2 regions of the Streptomyces sp. IBSBF 3136 genome follow, and region 1 is predicted to be linked to the other one. Evidence: riboswitches for the same ligand, from Rfam matches in the RefSeq annotation. Region 1 holds a riboswitch; the other holds the start of a gene.

The links. Region 1 has a riboswitch for cyclic di-AMP ahead of V7E45_RS05495 (transglycosylase SLT domain-containing protein). Riboswitches for the same ligand answer to the same signal wherever they lie in the genome.
Region 2: it holds a riboswitch for cyclic di-AMP, as region 1 does, so the genes downstream of both, V7E45_RS14665 (C40 family peptidase) here and V7E45_RS05495 (transglycosylase SLT domain-containing protein) in region 1, are expected to answer to the same signal.

What each region holds. Positions count from the first base shown of each region.
Region 1 covers NZ_JAJSZC010000015.1:30,587-37,775, forward strand. Annotated here, with positions in the region: gene fahA (fumarylacetoacetase) at 1-337, opposite strand, end outside; gene V7E45_RS05480 (carboxylate--amine ligase) at 618-1,868, shown strand; gene V7E45_RS05485 (FAD-dependent oxidoreductase) at 1,914-3,116, shown strand; gene V7E45_RS05490 (HAD family hydrolase) at 3,312-4,124, shown strand; gene V7E45_RS05495 (transglycosylase SLT domain-containing protein) at 4,160-4,639, opposite strand; cyclic di-AMP (ydaO/yuaA leader) riboswitch at 4,643-4,826, opposite strand; gene V7E45_RS05500 (polyprenyl synthetase family protein) at 5,359-6,369, shown strand; gene V7E45_RS05505 (LolA family protein) at 6,614-7,189, shown strand, end outside.
Region 2 covers NZ_JAJSZC010000055.1:13,019-20,207, forward strand. Annotated here, with positions in the region: gene V7E45_RS14650 (esterase/lipase family protein) at 168-1,019, shown strand; gene V7E45_RS14655 (M23 family metallopeptidase) at 1,306-2,844, shown strand; gene pcrA (DNA helicase PcrA) at 2,913-5,393, opposite strand; cyclic di-AMP (ydaO/yuaA leader) riboswitch at 5,678-5,845, shown strand; gene V7E45_RS14665 (C40 family peptidase) at 5,854-6,957, shown strand; gene V7E45_RS14670 (tellurite resistance/C4-dicarboxylate transporter family protein) at 7,073-7,189, shown strand, end outside.

The sequences.
Region 1 (7,189 bases):
CGACCTCGAAGGGCAGATGCAGGGTCACCGCCGACAGGTGGTGGAACAGCGGTTCGATCGTCGTCCGGTGCGAGGGCACCGTGACCCACGCCGTCAGCGCCCGCCGCACGTCCGACCAGGCGGTGCGCCCGGCGGCCAGGAGGGGGGTGAGGGTGGGCTGCGCGAGCAGGGAGACGTACGGCGAGCCGAGGGCTGCGGCCGCGGCGCCCGCGTCGAGGACGTGCTCACCGAGCCGGACGCCGACCCTCCGTTCCGTGCTGCCGGAGGGCGAGAACACGCCATAGGGAAGGTTGTGCGGACCGAAGGGGTCGCCCTCGGGGACGTCGAAGGGGGGCATGGGGTACTGCCTCACTCTCATCCGCGCCATGCATGGCGATGCGTTCCATATGGTCGCGGCACACGTTACGGCCGAGGCACGGGTCTTGGGCAGTGCCTCCCCCCTCGTGGCGCCGACCTCGAATGGTTGCTCGATTGATGTCTAAAGAGTTCGCAATGTCCGGATAGGTCTTGTCGGAGTAGGCAATTCCGGCTTAGCGTCCTTTGGGGGACACGGACGGGGTGGGTCCGTTCCGTAAGGGGGACACGTGGGGGGACCCGTGGCCAGAAACGCCGTCGGCATGCCGTGCGACGCCGACCGTGACGTACCAGGACTGATCGTCAAATTCGGTGACTATCCGCTGCACCACGGCGGTGTCGGCGCGATCCGCAGTCTGGGCCGGCTGGGTGTGCCCATGTACGCCGTCACCGAGGACCCGTACACGCCGGCGGCGTCCTCCCGTTACCTGACCCGCGCGTTCGTCTGGCCCACGACCGGGGCCGAGGAACCGGGGCACCTGGTCGAGGGCCTGCTGCGCATCGGCCGCCGGATCGGCCGCCCGGCCGTCCTGATCCCGACGGACGAGGAGGCCGCCGTCCTGATCGCCGAACACCAGGACGACCTGGGCGGCCCCTTCCTCTTCCCGCGCGTCGACCCCGCGCTGCCGCGCCGGCTGGCCAGCAAGCAGGGTCTGCACGAACTGTGCGTGGAACACGACGTCGCGAGCCCGGCGGCCGCGTTCCCCGACTCCTACGAGGAGATCGCCGCCTTCGCCGCCGAGGCCCGCTTCCCGGTGGTGGCCAAGAACCGCGAGGCGTTCGTGCGGCGCAGCCGGCCCGCCGTCAACGGCACGACGCGGATCGCCACCCGAGAGGGACTGCTCACCCTGGCCCGCGACTGGGGCGAGCGCCCGGGCGTGATCCTCCAGGAGTACCTGCCGAGGGAGGAGGCCGAGGACTGGATCGTGCACGCCTGCTTCGACGCCGACTCCGCCCCGCTCGCCCTCTTCACCGGCGTCAAGGTGCGCTCCTGGCCCCCGCACGCGGGCATGACGGCGAACGCGTACGTCGTCGACAACCCGGAACTCGCCGACCTCGCCGCCCGTTTCATCAAACAGATCGGCTTCAGCGGGATCATCGACCTGGACCTGCGCTTCGACCGGCGCGACGGACAATACAAACTCCTCGACTTCAACCCGCGCATGGGCGCCCAGTTCCGGCTCTTCGAGAACGAGTCGGGCGTGGACGTCGTACGCGCGATGCACCTGCACCTCACCGGCCGCCCCGTCCCGGAGGGGGAACAGCGGGCCGGCCACCGCTACGTCGTGGAGAACATCGACCTGCCCGCCCTGCTCGCCTACCGCCGCAGCGGCTACACGACGCCGCACGCACCGGCGCGGGCGAGCGGCACGGAGCTGGCCTGGTTCGCGGGTGACGACCCGCTGCCGTTCCTCACGATGCTCGCCCGCTTCGCGCGCCCGGGCGCGAAGCACCTCTATCAGCTGTGGCGGACCAACCGCCGCGGCGGCAGCACCATCACCGCCACGAAGTAGGCAAGGCCACGAAGGTGGCGCACCGTGTCTCTGGGGAGGGACTTCGTGATTCGACCGGTTGCAGTCATCGGGGCCGGGCCGTTCGGCCTGTCCACCGCCGCCCATCTGCGGGCCCGAGGTATTCCCGTCCGCGTCTTCGGCGACCCCATGGTCAGCTGGCGCGACCACATGCCCGAGGGCATGCTCCTGAAGTCGACGCCCGCCGCCTCCAGCTTCGACTGCCCGCAGCCGGGCCACACCCTCGCCGACTACTGCGACGCGGCGGGCGTCCGCCGGCTGGTGACCGACGAGGACGTCATCCCCGTGGAGACCTTCATCGCCTACGGGGAGTGGTTCCAGCAGAAGCTGCTGCCCGGCCTGGAACGGGTCCGGGTCGTCTCCGTCGACCGTGACCGGAGCGGCGGGTTCGAACTCAAACTGGACTCGGGGGAGACGTTCACCGCGCGCGCGGTCGTCGTGGCCACCGGCCTGTCCGGCCTCGACCACCTCCCGGCCGAGCTGGCGGCAGCGGCGGCCGACGGACCGGCGCCCACGGCCCCGGTCTCCCACAGCTCCCAGCACCACGACCTCACCCGCTTCGCCGGCAAGGAGCTGATCGTCGTCGGCGCCGGCCAGTCCGCCCTGGAGACGGCGGTCCTCGCGGCCGAGGCGGGCGCCCAGGTGCGCGTGGTCTCGCGCGGCCGCGGCCGGGTGGCCTTCGGCGCACCGCCCTGGCGGCAGCCGGGGCTGCGCCCGGAGTCCCCGTTCGGCCGGGCCTGGTCCCTGTGGGCGCTCAGCTACTACCCCCACCCGTACCGCTTCCTGCCCGACCGCACCCGCCACTACCTGGTCCGCCGGGTCCTCGGCCCGCTCGGCGCCTGGTGGCTGCGCGACCGCTTCGAGGGCAAGGTGCAGGTCCAGGAAGTGGACCGGGTGCTGGCCGCCGAGGCGCAGGACGGCAGCCCCGTCCTCACCGTCCGCACCCACGCGGGCGGCACCGAGCGGCTCTGCGCCGACCACGTCATCGCGGCCACCGGCTACCGCGTGGACATCGCGGCGATGGACTTCCTCGGCCACGGACTGCGCACCCGGCTCGCCGTGAGCCGTGGCACGCCCAGGCTGGGCGCCGGATACGTCTCCTCCGTACCCGGCCTGTACTTCACCGGCCTCCCGGCGGCCTCCTCGTACGGCCCGGTGATGCGCTTCGTGTGCGGCACCGAGTTCGCCTCGCCCCGGCTGGCCGGGCATCTGGCGGCCGCCCACGGCTGAGACCCCGGGGGCCCTTCGCGGTCCACCCTGCCGTCCGCCGCCCGCCGCCACGGAGCGGTGGGCGGCCGAGCCACCACGGGGCCAGGGGCGGCATGGCCATCGAGCAGGTGGCGGGCACCACTTGGGGCCGGGCAGTACACAAGTCCGGCCGCAGCGTGGTGAGTCGGCGGGGCGCGAGGTCCGTATTCTCTGATCATGGCCGTACCCCCCGCATACGCACTGATCGCCACCGACCTGGACGGGACGCTGCTGCGTGCTGACGACACCGTCTCCGACCGGTCGCTGGCCGCGCTCGAACGGGCGGCGCGGGCCGGCGCCCGGCACCTGGTGGTGACCGGCCGGCCGGCCCCCCGGGTACGGCCCCTGCTGGACGCGCTCGGCTGCACGGGGCTCGCGGTGTGCGGGCAGGGCGCGCAGGTGTACGACGCCGGGACGGACCGCATGCTGTGGTCGGTCCGGCTGGACCGGGAACTGGCCGAGACCGCGCTCGGCAAGATCGAGGCCGAGGTGGGCCAGGTCTACGCGGCCGTCGACCAGGACGGCGTGGACGGGCTCACCCTGATCGAACCGGGGTACCTGATGCCGCACCCGACCCTGCCCGCGGTGCGGGTGGACCGGCGCGACGACCTGTGGAGCGAGCCCATCAGCAAGGTGCTGCTGCGCCACCAGGCGCTGTCGGACGACGAGTTGGCGTCGATCGCGCGGTCGGCGGTGGGCTCGCTCGCGACCGTCACGATGTCGGGTCCGGGGACCGTGGAACTCCAGCCGTGCGGTGTGACCAAGGCGACGGGGCTGGCACTGGCCGCGGACCACCTGGGGATCGCCGCCGGCCGGGCCCTCGCCTTCGGCGACATGCCCAACGACATTCCGATGTTCGACTGGGCCGGACACGGTGTGGCCATGGCCAACGCCCATCCCGAGCTGAAGGCGGTGGCCGACGAGCTCACCACGTCGAACGAGGACGACGGCATCGCCGTCGTCCTCGAAAGACTGTTCCCGACCGACTGACCGGGACCTCAGTGGTGATCAGTCACCGGTGCCGGTCAGTAGGCGCCGAAGACGTTGTCGATCGACCCGTACCGCTTGGCCGCGTAGTTGCAGGCGGCGGTGATGTTGGCGACCGGGTCGTAGATGTTGAAGGACGTTCCGGCCACGTGGTACGCGGTGAACGTCGGGTCGATGACCTGGAGCAGGCCCTTGGACGGGATGCCCGCGGCGGCGTTGGAGTCCCACAGGTTGATGGCGTTCGGGTTGCCGGACGACTCACGGATCACGTTGCGGTAGATGCCGTTGTAGGTGCCCGGTATGGCCTTCTCCTTCATGATCGCGAGGGACTCGCGGATCCAGCCGTCGAGGTTGTTGGGGTACCCGGCCGGGGTGGTGGAGACGGTCGTGGCGGCGGGGGTGGCGGCGGAGGCGGCCGTCGCGCCGATGAGGGGGAGCGCGAGGACGGCGGCACCGGTACCGGCGACGGCGAGCGTGCGGAAGAGACGGTTGGTGCGGCGCTGGGCGGCAGCAGGCATGGCGAACATCCTCTCCGTCGCCTGCGGGGTGAGCTGTCGGGTTCGGGCGGGGAGGTGCCCGGCCGTGCCCCTGGGGGGAGGCACGACTTCACCCCTAGCCGTCCCGGCGCGACGTGTGCCGTCCGGTCCGGCGACTTACCTGGTTCCCCCGCTCCTGCCGTACGAATGAGTTCGTCGATGGGTGGTGTCAGACGCGGCAGGATTCGGCGTTCGCCTGACAGGCCCGGAAGCTATGCGAGAGCACATGTCCGGAACAAGCGTCGGATTCACATAAAGCACTAGTTGACCTTGGTCTGTGCCTTATGGGGTACTTGATCCTTTGCGGTTGCCAACCCTCAACTGGCCACTGCGGCAAGGGCGGACCGGGGGTGGCGCGATCGTTCGGGTACACGGGCGACCGTGACCCAACTCACGAAATGGCAAAGCGTATCAAATCAGACATGGGGGATTCGAGACATTCGCTGGCCATGGCACGAAAGGAGTAATCCAGCCACCGCGCAGTTCGCGACAAAATGGACTAGTTCGGCGTAAGTCGGTAGAACTCAGCTCTTATCAGATGATCGAAAACATACCGGCCGTGATCCGATACCGCCCGGGCTGGACCGGTGGGCGCTATCGGTGATCGAAACAGGACCGGATACGCTGACTTGAGTGATGGCAGCGACCTATCGACAAACCGTGTAATCGCGCAGCAGACACCAGCAGACAGGAGACCCCTCGTGACCGTCGTCGGGCCGTTCGGGCTGAGCGTGCGGGACCAGGCTCTGGAAGCCGATGTCCAGGCCGGATTGGCGGCTGTCGAGGAAGGCTTGCTCGAAGCCACCAAGAGCGAGGTCCCGTTCATCACGGAGGCCGCGCAGCACCTTGTCAGGGCCGGTGGGAAGCGGTTCCGGCCGCTGCTCGTGATGCTCGCGGCGCAGTTCGGCGACCGGCACGCGCCCGGCATCGTGCCGTCGGCCGTCGTCGTGGAGCTGACCCACCTGGCCACGCTGTACCACGACGACGTGATGGACGAGGCGGCCGTGCGCCGCGGTGTGGACAGCGCCAACACGCGCTGGGGCAACTCCGTCGCGGTCCTGACCGGCGACTTCCTCTTCGCCCGCGCCTCCCAGATCCTCGCCGACCTCGGCCCCGAGGCGGTCCGGGTGCAGGCCCTCGCGTTCGAACGGCTGGTCACGGGCCAGATCCTGGAGACCGCGGGCCCCTCGGACGGCCGCGACCCGGTCGAGCACTACCTGGACGTGCTGGGCGGCAAGACCGGCTCGCTGGTCGCGGTCTCCTGCCGGTTCGGCGCGATGATGTCCGGCGCCGACGAGACGGTCGTCGACGTGCTCACCCAGTACGGCGAGCGGCTCGGGGTCGCCTTCCAGCTCGCGGACGACGTCCTGGACATCGCCTCCGACTCCCACGAGTCCGGCAAGACCCCGGGGACCGACCTGCGCGAGGGCATCCCGACGCTGCCCGTGCTCCGGCTGCGCGAGCGTGCCGCCCGGCTGGGGCTGCCCGAGGACGCCGCCCTGTGCGAGCTGCTGGACTCCGACCTCAGCGACGACGCCCGGCACGCCGAGGCGCTCGCCGCGCTCCGCGCCCACCCCGCGCTCGAACAGGCCCGCCGGGACACCGTCCGGTACGCGGAAGAGGCGCGCGCCGCGCTGGCCCCGCTGCGGGAGTGCGACGCCAAGACGGCCCTCCTGGAGCTGTGCGACGCGGTGGTGCACCGGGCCGGCTGAACCTCCGTACCCGCCGCGAGGGCGGTGCCTCCCGCTCGACCCCTACGGGTCGGGGGAGGCACCGCCCTCGCGTGTCATACCGCAGGCGTACACGAGTTGGCTCCGTGGTCTGACGCTTCCTCACGGCCGATTTGGTCAGATGGAAACCACGGAAATCACCACTCCTCACCGATTCGGGTGAGAATGGCGGCTCAGGTGGACCAGCGAGTGGACAGCCGCCGCCGACGACGGAGGTAAGGCACTGATGGCACCGTACGAATCCGACGACACGACGGGCACCGCGCAGGACGACGACCTGCCCTCGGGACGCCGCAAGGCCGCCCGGTACGTGGTCCCGGTCGCGGTGGTGGGGGTGGCGGCGGCCACGATCGGGCTGGTCCCGGCGCTGGCCGACTCCGGTGACCCCGACCTGCCGAAGATCACCGCCCAGCAGCTCATCGACAAGATCGCCAAGTCGGACGTGCAGCGGCTGTCCGGCACGGTGAAGGTCACCACCGACCTCGGCCTGCCGAACCTCGGCGGCCTGGAGAGCAGCCTGGCGTCCGGTGCGGCCGGGGGCGGCGACGGCTCCTCGGCCGACCCGAAGGCCAAGCTCACCGAGCTGGTCTCCGGCACGCACACCCTGCGGATCGCGGCCGACGGCCCGGAGCGGCAGAAGCTGTCGCTGCTGGAGAGCGGCGCCGAGTACAGCCTCATCCACGACGGCAAGGACGTCTGGGGCTACGACAGCAAGAGCAACGAGGTCTTCCACGGCACCGCCGCCGAAGCCGGCAAGGAGCACCGCGCCGAGCCGCCGGCCACGCCGAAGGACTTCGCCGAC
Region 2 (7,189 bases), on a different contig from region 1:
CGCATATCTGGCACGTTCCGCCACCCGTCGGCAAGTGAACGAACGTTATCTCCAGCATCCCGCAACCGGCGGTTTTACGGTGCGGACAGAGGGGGAAATCACACGGTGGGACATGAGGGCACACGGGGGACCGAGCCGCCCCCCGGGTGCCGACAGGAGGTCGGCCAATGAAGGTCACCGGGGTACTTCCGCTCTTCCTCCCGTTCTACCGGCGCCTGTGGCCCGGCAGACTGGTCGACCTTTCCATGACGCTGTTCAAGGCGACCGCACTGGAGGCCGCGATCCTCGCCGGCCACCTGCTGCTGTACCCGACCGGCCTGGTCCAGGAGCGCCGCTGCGCCGTCCTGCCCGCCGGGGAGGGCACCACCCGGCTGCCCGGCCGCCCCGGCCCGCCGGTGGTGCTGCTGCACGGTTTCATCGACAACCGCTCCGTCTTCGTCCTGCTGCGCCGCAGCCTGGTCCGCAACGGCAGGCAGCGCGTCGAGTCGCTGAACTACTCCCCGCTGACGTGTGACATCCGGACCGCCGCCGAACTGCTGGGCCGGCACGTCGAGGAGATCTGCGAGCGCACGGGCAGTGAGCGCGTGGACATCGTCGGCCACAGCCTCGGCGGGCTGATCGCGCGCTATTACGTACAGTGCCTGGGTGGTGACCTGAGGGTGCGCACGCTGGTCACGCTGGGCACCCCGCACTCCGGCACCCGGGCCGTGCCACTGGCCAGCGCGCACCCGATCGTGCGGCAGATGCGTCCGGGCTCCGAGGTGATCGAGGAGCTGTCCCGGCCCGCGCCCGGCTGCCGCACCCGGTTCGTCAGCTTCTGGAGCGACCTGGACTCCGTGATGGACCCGCTGGAGGCGGCCTGCGTCGACCATCCCGACCTGGACGCGCTGAACGTGCGGGTGACCGGGATCGGGCACCTGGCCCTGCCGGTGCACCCCGCCGTCGCGGCCGGGATACGAGAGGCCCTCGAAGAGGCGCACGCGGCCGAGACGATCACGGGCGGCCTGACGGTGGCCTGACGGGGGCCTGGGAGCGGCCCGCACCGGGCGTCCGGACGGGCGAACGGGTGATTCGCGGGCCCCCGCCGGGGGCGGCACAGCCGACGCACAGGTGACTCACTGTCACCTGCCATCGAACACATTTCGAACACAAAGCCAAACTCGCGTCCGCCGTCCCCCGAAACACGGGCGATTGCCCGTTTCCGGCCAACGCGAAACCGGCCGAAGATTGTCGCGCCCGCATACCGCCGGGTACAGTCGCCGCACTGCTCTGGCAGCCCCTGTTGTCGAGGCGAAAGAGAAGTTGGTGAACGACCGTCACCCGTCGGGGAGTACGACCACCCCGGCCCCGGCTTCCGACGCCTCCGCCACGCACTACGCGCCGTACGGGACCCAGGAAACCCGCTACGACGACCTCACCACGTACGGCGGCTACGACGCCACCGGTTTCACCGCCGGTTCCACCGGCACCGCGACCTTCGCCGGCGACCCGCTCTTCGGCAGCCTCCCGGGCGGTGAACAGCACGCCCACGCCGCCACCCAGTGGGGCACCGGCACCGGTCACACCCCGGGGTACGACCCCTACGTGGCACAGCACCACACCACCTACGACTCGGGCACGTACGACAGCACCGCCTGGACGGTTCCCGCCCAGGCCACCGGGCACGACGTCAGCGGCCAGTGGGACGCGAGCGCCTGGACGCAGGCCGAACAGCCGGGCCACGCCGGCCAGTCCGCCGTCGCCGATCCCACCCAGCAGTGGGACTGGAACGCCCAGGCGTTCGACACGGGCGCCTACGACGCCACGCAGTGGAACTCCGACGGCGCGGCCGTACCGCACGAGCAGCTCGCCGAACCGTTCGACCAGCAGGCCACGGCCACGTTCGAGCAGGTCGGCGACGCGCAGGCGACCGCTGCCTTCGACCATGTGCCTTACGAGGACGCCGCCTACGGCGACACGGGCCACCACGGCGAGCCGGGCGACACGGTCGCCGAGGACGACGAGCGGGGCTCCACGGGCGAACTGCCCGTCGTGCCGGACCTGCTCGACGACCAGGAGGAGACGACTGCGGCCCCGGCGCCCCGCCCGGGCTCACGCAGCGCGGCGCGTTCCCGGCGCCGTACGCCCCCCAAGCGCTCCGCGCTGCTGACCATCGCCGTGCCCTCTGCCTGCGTGATGGGCGTGGCCGGGATCGCGGCCGCCTCCGTCGGCGGTCTGAACGACGGCGGCGGCAAGGACACCACCGCCTCCGCCCCGGACGCGCAGGCGGTGAAGCCGTCCGTCGCCAACAGCAAGCTGGACGCCCAGCTCCGCACGCTCTCCGCCGGAGCCGACGACTTCGCCGACCGGGCCAGCCGTACGCAGGACCGGATCGACCTCAAGGCGCAGCAGGAACTGCAGCAGAAGAAGGCGGCCGCGGAGGCCGCGCTCAAGGAGCGGCTGCGCCCCAAGTTCGCGCTGCCGGTCGCGCAGCGGGGGCTCAGTGCCTACTTCGGCCAGGCGGGTGTGAACTGGATGTCCGTGCACACGGGCATCGACTTCCCGGTCTCGTACGGCACCACCGTCATGTCCGCCGTCGACGGTGTCGTCTCCACGAAGTGGAACAGCGCCTACGGAAACATGATGATCGTGACGGCGAAGGACGGCACGGAGACCTGGTACTGCCACCTCTCCAGTTACCGCGTCGCCTCCGGCACGAGCGTCAAGGCCGGCCAGCCGATCGCGTTCTCGGGGAACTCGGGCAACTCCACCGGCCCGCACCTGCACTTCGAGGTCCGGCCCGCGGGCGGGGCGGCCATAGACCCCCTGCCGTGGCTGCGCAGCCACGGTCTGGACCCGACCTGATCCGGCCTGATCCGGCCTGACACCGAGCTGATCATCGAGCCCCGCCGGTCCGGCGGGGCTCAGGTCTTCTACAGCCTCTCCACCGGCGCGTACCGCAGCAGCAGCCGCTTCGGCTTGCCGTCCCCGAAGTCGATCGTCGCCTGGGCCTTGTCCTCCACGCCCGAGACCGCGACGACCGTGCCGAGCCCGAACTGGTCGTGGGTGACCCGGTCCCCGACGGCGAGGGACACCACCGGCTTCTCGGAGGCCCGCCGGGTGGCGAACCCGGACGCGCCCGCCGCCGAGGAGCGCGAGCGGGTCGAGGAGAGCGAGGCCGCGATGCCGGAGACCGGCGCGGCGGACCGCGGCGCGGGAGCGCCCGTCCGCTTCCACTCCAGGTGGGCGGTCGGGATCTCCTCCAGGAAGCGGGAGGGCGGGTTGTACGAGGGCTGTCCCCAGGCGCTGCGCATAGCCGAGCGCGTGAGGTAGAGCCGCTCACGGGCGCGCGTGATGCCGACGTAGGCCAGGCGCCGCTCCTCCTCCAGCTCCTTGGTCTGGCCGAGGGCGCGCATGTGCGGGAAGACGCCGTCCTCCATGCCGGTCAGGAAGACGACCGGGAACTCTAGTCCCTTGGCCGTGTGCAGGGTCATCAGGGTGATGACGCCGGCGCCGTCCTCCTCGTCCGGGATCTGGTCGGAGTCGGCGACCAGGGCGACCTGCTCCAGGAAGTCGGCGAGCGTACCGGTCTCGCCCTCGCCGCGCTCCTGCTCGAACTCCAGGGCCACGGCGGCGAGTTCCTGGAGGTTCTCGATGCGGGTCTCGTCCTGCGGGTCGGTGGAGGACTGCAACTCGGCCAGGTAGCCGGTGCGTTCCAGCACCGCCTCCAGGACGGTCGCGGGGCCGGCGCCGGACTCCACGACGGTACGCAGGTCCTCCATCAGCGTGTTGAACCGCTTGACCGCGTTGGTGGAGCGCGCCGCCATGCCGTACGCCTCGTCCACCCGCTTCAGCGCCTGCGGGAAGCTGATCTTCTCGCGCTGGGCGAGGGCGTCGACCATCGCCTCCGCGCGGTCGCCGATGCCCCGCTTGGGGACGTTGAGGATACGGCGCAGCGGCACGGAGTCCTCGGGGTTGGCGAGGACGCGCAGGTAGGCCAGGACGTCCCGGACCTCCTTGCGCTCGTAGAAGCGGACGCCGCCGACGACCTTGTAGGGCAGGCCGACGCGGATGAAGACCTCTTCGAAGACACGGGACTGGGCGTTGGTGCGGTAGAAGACGGCGACGTCCCCGGCCTTGGCCTCGCCCGCGTCCGTGAGGCGGTCTATCTCGTCGGCGACGAACTGGGCCTCGTCGTGCTCGGTGTCCGCCACGTAGCCGGTGATCCGCGCGCCCTGGCCGGCGTTGGTCCACAGGTTCTTGGGACGGCGGGACTCGTTGCGCTCGATGACCGCGTTGGCCGCGGAGAGGATCGTCTGGGTGGAGCGGTAGTTCTGCTCCAGCAGGATCGTCGTGGCGTCCGGGTAGTCCTCCTCGAACTGGAGGATGTTGCGGATGGTCGCGCCGCGGAAGGCGTAGATCGACTGGTCCGCGTCACCGACCACGCAGAGTTCGGCGGGCGGCAGGTCGGCCTCGCTCGGCGGGACGTCCACCGGGTGCTCCGCGGTCCCGACGAGTTCGCGCACCAGCGCGTACTGGGCGTGGTTGGTGTCCTGGTACTCGTCGACCAGGACGTGCCGGAAGCGGCGGCGGTAGTGCTCGGCGACGTCCGGGAAGGCGCGCAGCAGGTTGACCGTCGTCATGATCAGGTCGTCGAAGTCGAGCGCGTTGGCCTCGCGCAGCCGCGACTGGTAGAGCGCGTACGCCTGGGCGAGGGTCTTCTCGAAGCCGTCGGTGGCCTGGGCGGCGAAGTCCTCCTCGTCGATCAGCTCGTTCTTGAGGTTGCTGATCTTGGCGCTGAAGGACTTGGGCGGGAAGCGCTTGGGGTCGAGGTCGAGGTCCCGGCAGACCAGGGCCATCAGGCGCTTGCTGTCGGCGGCGTCGTAGATCGAGAAGGACGAGGTGAAGCCGAGCCTCTTCGACTCGCGGCGCAGGATCCGCACGCACGCGCTGTGGAAGGTCATGACCCACATCGCGTTCGCGCGCGGGCCGACGAGCTGCTCCACGCGCTCCTTCATCTCGCCCGCGGCCTTGTTGGTGAAGGTGATCGCGAGGATCTGGCCGGGGTGCACCTGCCGCTCGGCGAGCAGGTGGGCGATGCGGTGGGTGAGCACCCGGGTCTTGCCCGAGCCGGCGCCGGCGACGATGAGCAGCGGTGAGCCGGCGTGGACGACGGCCGCGCGCTGGTTCTCGTTCAGCCCGTCGAGGAGCGCGGCCGCGTCGAGCGCGGGGCGGGGGGCGCCGTCACGGTAGTGGGCGTCACGGTCCGGCGGCACGTCGAACTTCCCGCCGAACAGATCGTCCGGAACGGGCTCCGGCGCGTGATCGTCCTCGGGCGGCGGCGGGTGTTCCTCCTCGTGCCCACGAGGGGCCTGGAGGTCCGCCAGGAAGCTGTCGTCAAAGAGGCTGCTCATCGCTCTACGAGTCTAGGGCGCCGCACCGACAACCGGTCCCCGCCCCTGAAACCCGGCCCGCGCGGGGTTCGCAACCGGACACGACGCACCGCGGCCGGTCCTCACGCCGCGGGGGCCGACATGGCCCTCACGCTGCGAAAGCGCCCTGTCACACCGGTGTGAAACATGGGCCAGGTCACGGAAATGTATCGGACATAAGGCACACCAACCTTCACAGGAGTCACACGAGTTGGCTAGGTTGCCGTCAGGCCGCACGCACCCCTTCCGGCGAACGTCGCCGGGCGTCGTGGCCTCCGCCGAGTCCGGTGCGCCTCACGCGGCCGGAGCCGGGGACCCACCGATCCCGGGGTGAATCGGCCGACTCCCGACCGGGACGACGCCGTAGGGCAACCCTTCCGAACCACCCGCCCGAACCCGACAGCTAACCCGGTAGGCGGCACGTTGGAAGGAGTCGCCACCCTTGGCGTCGCACCGCAAGCCGCGGCCCGGCGGAAGTGGACCGGGTCTGCGCACCCCCGCTCTCGCCACCGCCGCGTTCACCTCCGTGGCCGTCCTGTCCCAGACGGCCGAGGCGGCCCCCGTCGACGACGGCAGGCCGAGCGTGGAGGAGATCGAGAAGAAGATCGACGAGTTCTACCGGCGGGCCGAGTCGCCGGCCGCGCCGTCCGAGGACACCCAGGAACGGACCGGACGGCAGTGGGGCCGGCTGGACTCACTGCGCGGGAAAGCGGCGTTCAGCGACGGCCCGCAGGAGCCGGAGCGGGACCAGCGCCCGCCCGACTACTTCCACCAGACCCGGCTGATGGACCGGCTGGCCTCGACGGTGAAGAAGCGCCAGGAGACCGCCAGGAGCACCGAGACCGACGCCGAGGCCCCGGTTCCGGGCCCCCCGGCGCACGCCCCCGAGCGCGCCGGAGCCGCCGGCCGGCGGCAGGAGGCCGCCCCCGCGGCCGCACCGGCGTACGACCCGAAGACCGCCAAGGCGGCCGTCCAGCACAAGCTCGCCGCCGCCCGCGGACTGCTGGCCCGGCTGACCGCCCCGGCGGAGCCGCCGCCGGCCCCGGCCCTGGCTCCGACAACGGCCCCGGCACCTGCCCCGGCTGCGCCCCTGGCCCAGGCCCAGGCCCCGACACCGGCCGAGGCCGGACCGCGCGGGCCGCGGGAGGCCGCGGCACCGTCGTACGGGACGTCCCCGGGCGGGCGTGCCACCAGGGCCGGCCTGGCGATCGCGTTCGCCCGCGCCCAGATCGGCAAGCCGTACGTGAACGGGGCCAGCGGGCCCGGCTCCTACGACTGCGCCGGTCTCACCCGGGCCGCCTGGAAGGCCGCCGGTGTCATCCTGCCGCGCACCGCCCGTGCCCAGGCCGCCCTGGGCACGACGGTCCCGCTCGCCGACGCGCGCCCCGGTGACCTGGTCTTCTTCCACGAAGACCTGAGCCATGTGGGCCTGTGCACGGGGGACGGGACGATGATCCACGCGCCGGGGCCCGGCGCGTACGTCCGCGAGGAGTCCGTCCAGCACGGCGGCGACCGGGTCGTCCACAGCGTGGTCCGGCCCGCCTGACGCGCGTCCGCGCGTCCGGACGCCCGGATGCGCGGACGTACCGTCGTCGTCTTTTCGAGCCCCACGCGCGCGTGGCCTCGCCGTGCGGCTCGCGCGGCTCCCTAGCATCTGGATCATGCCCGGCATCTCAGGTCTGCGCGCGTGGTGGGCGGAGCGTCCGCCGGCGGCGGGCGCCGCCGTCCTGGCGACCGGCATCGTCTCGATCGCCCTCCACATGACGGGCCACGAGACG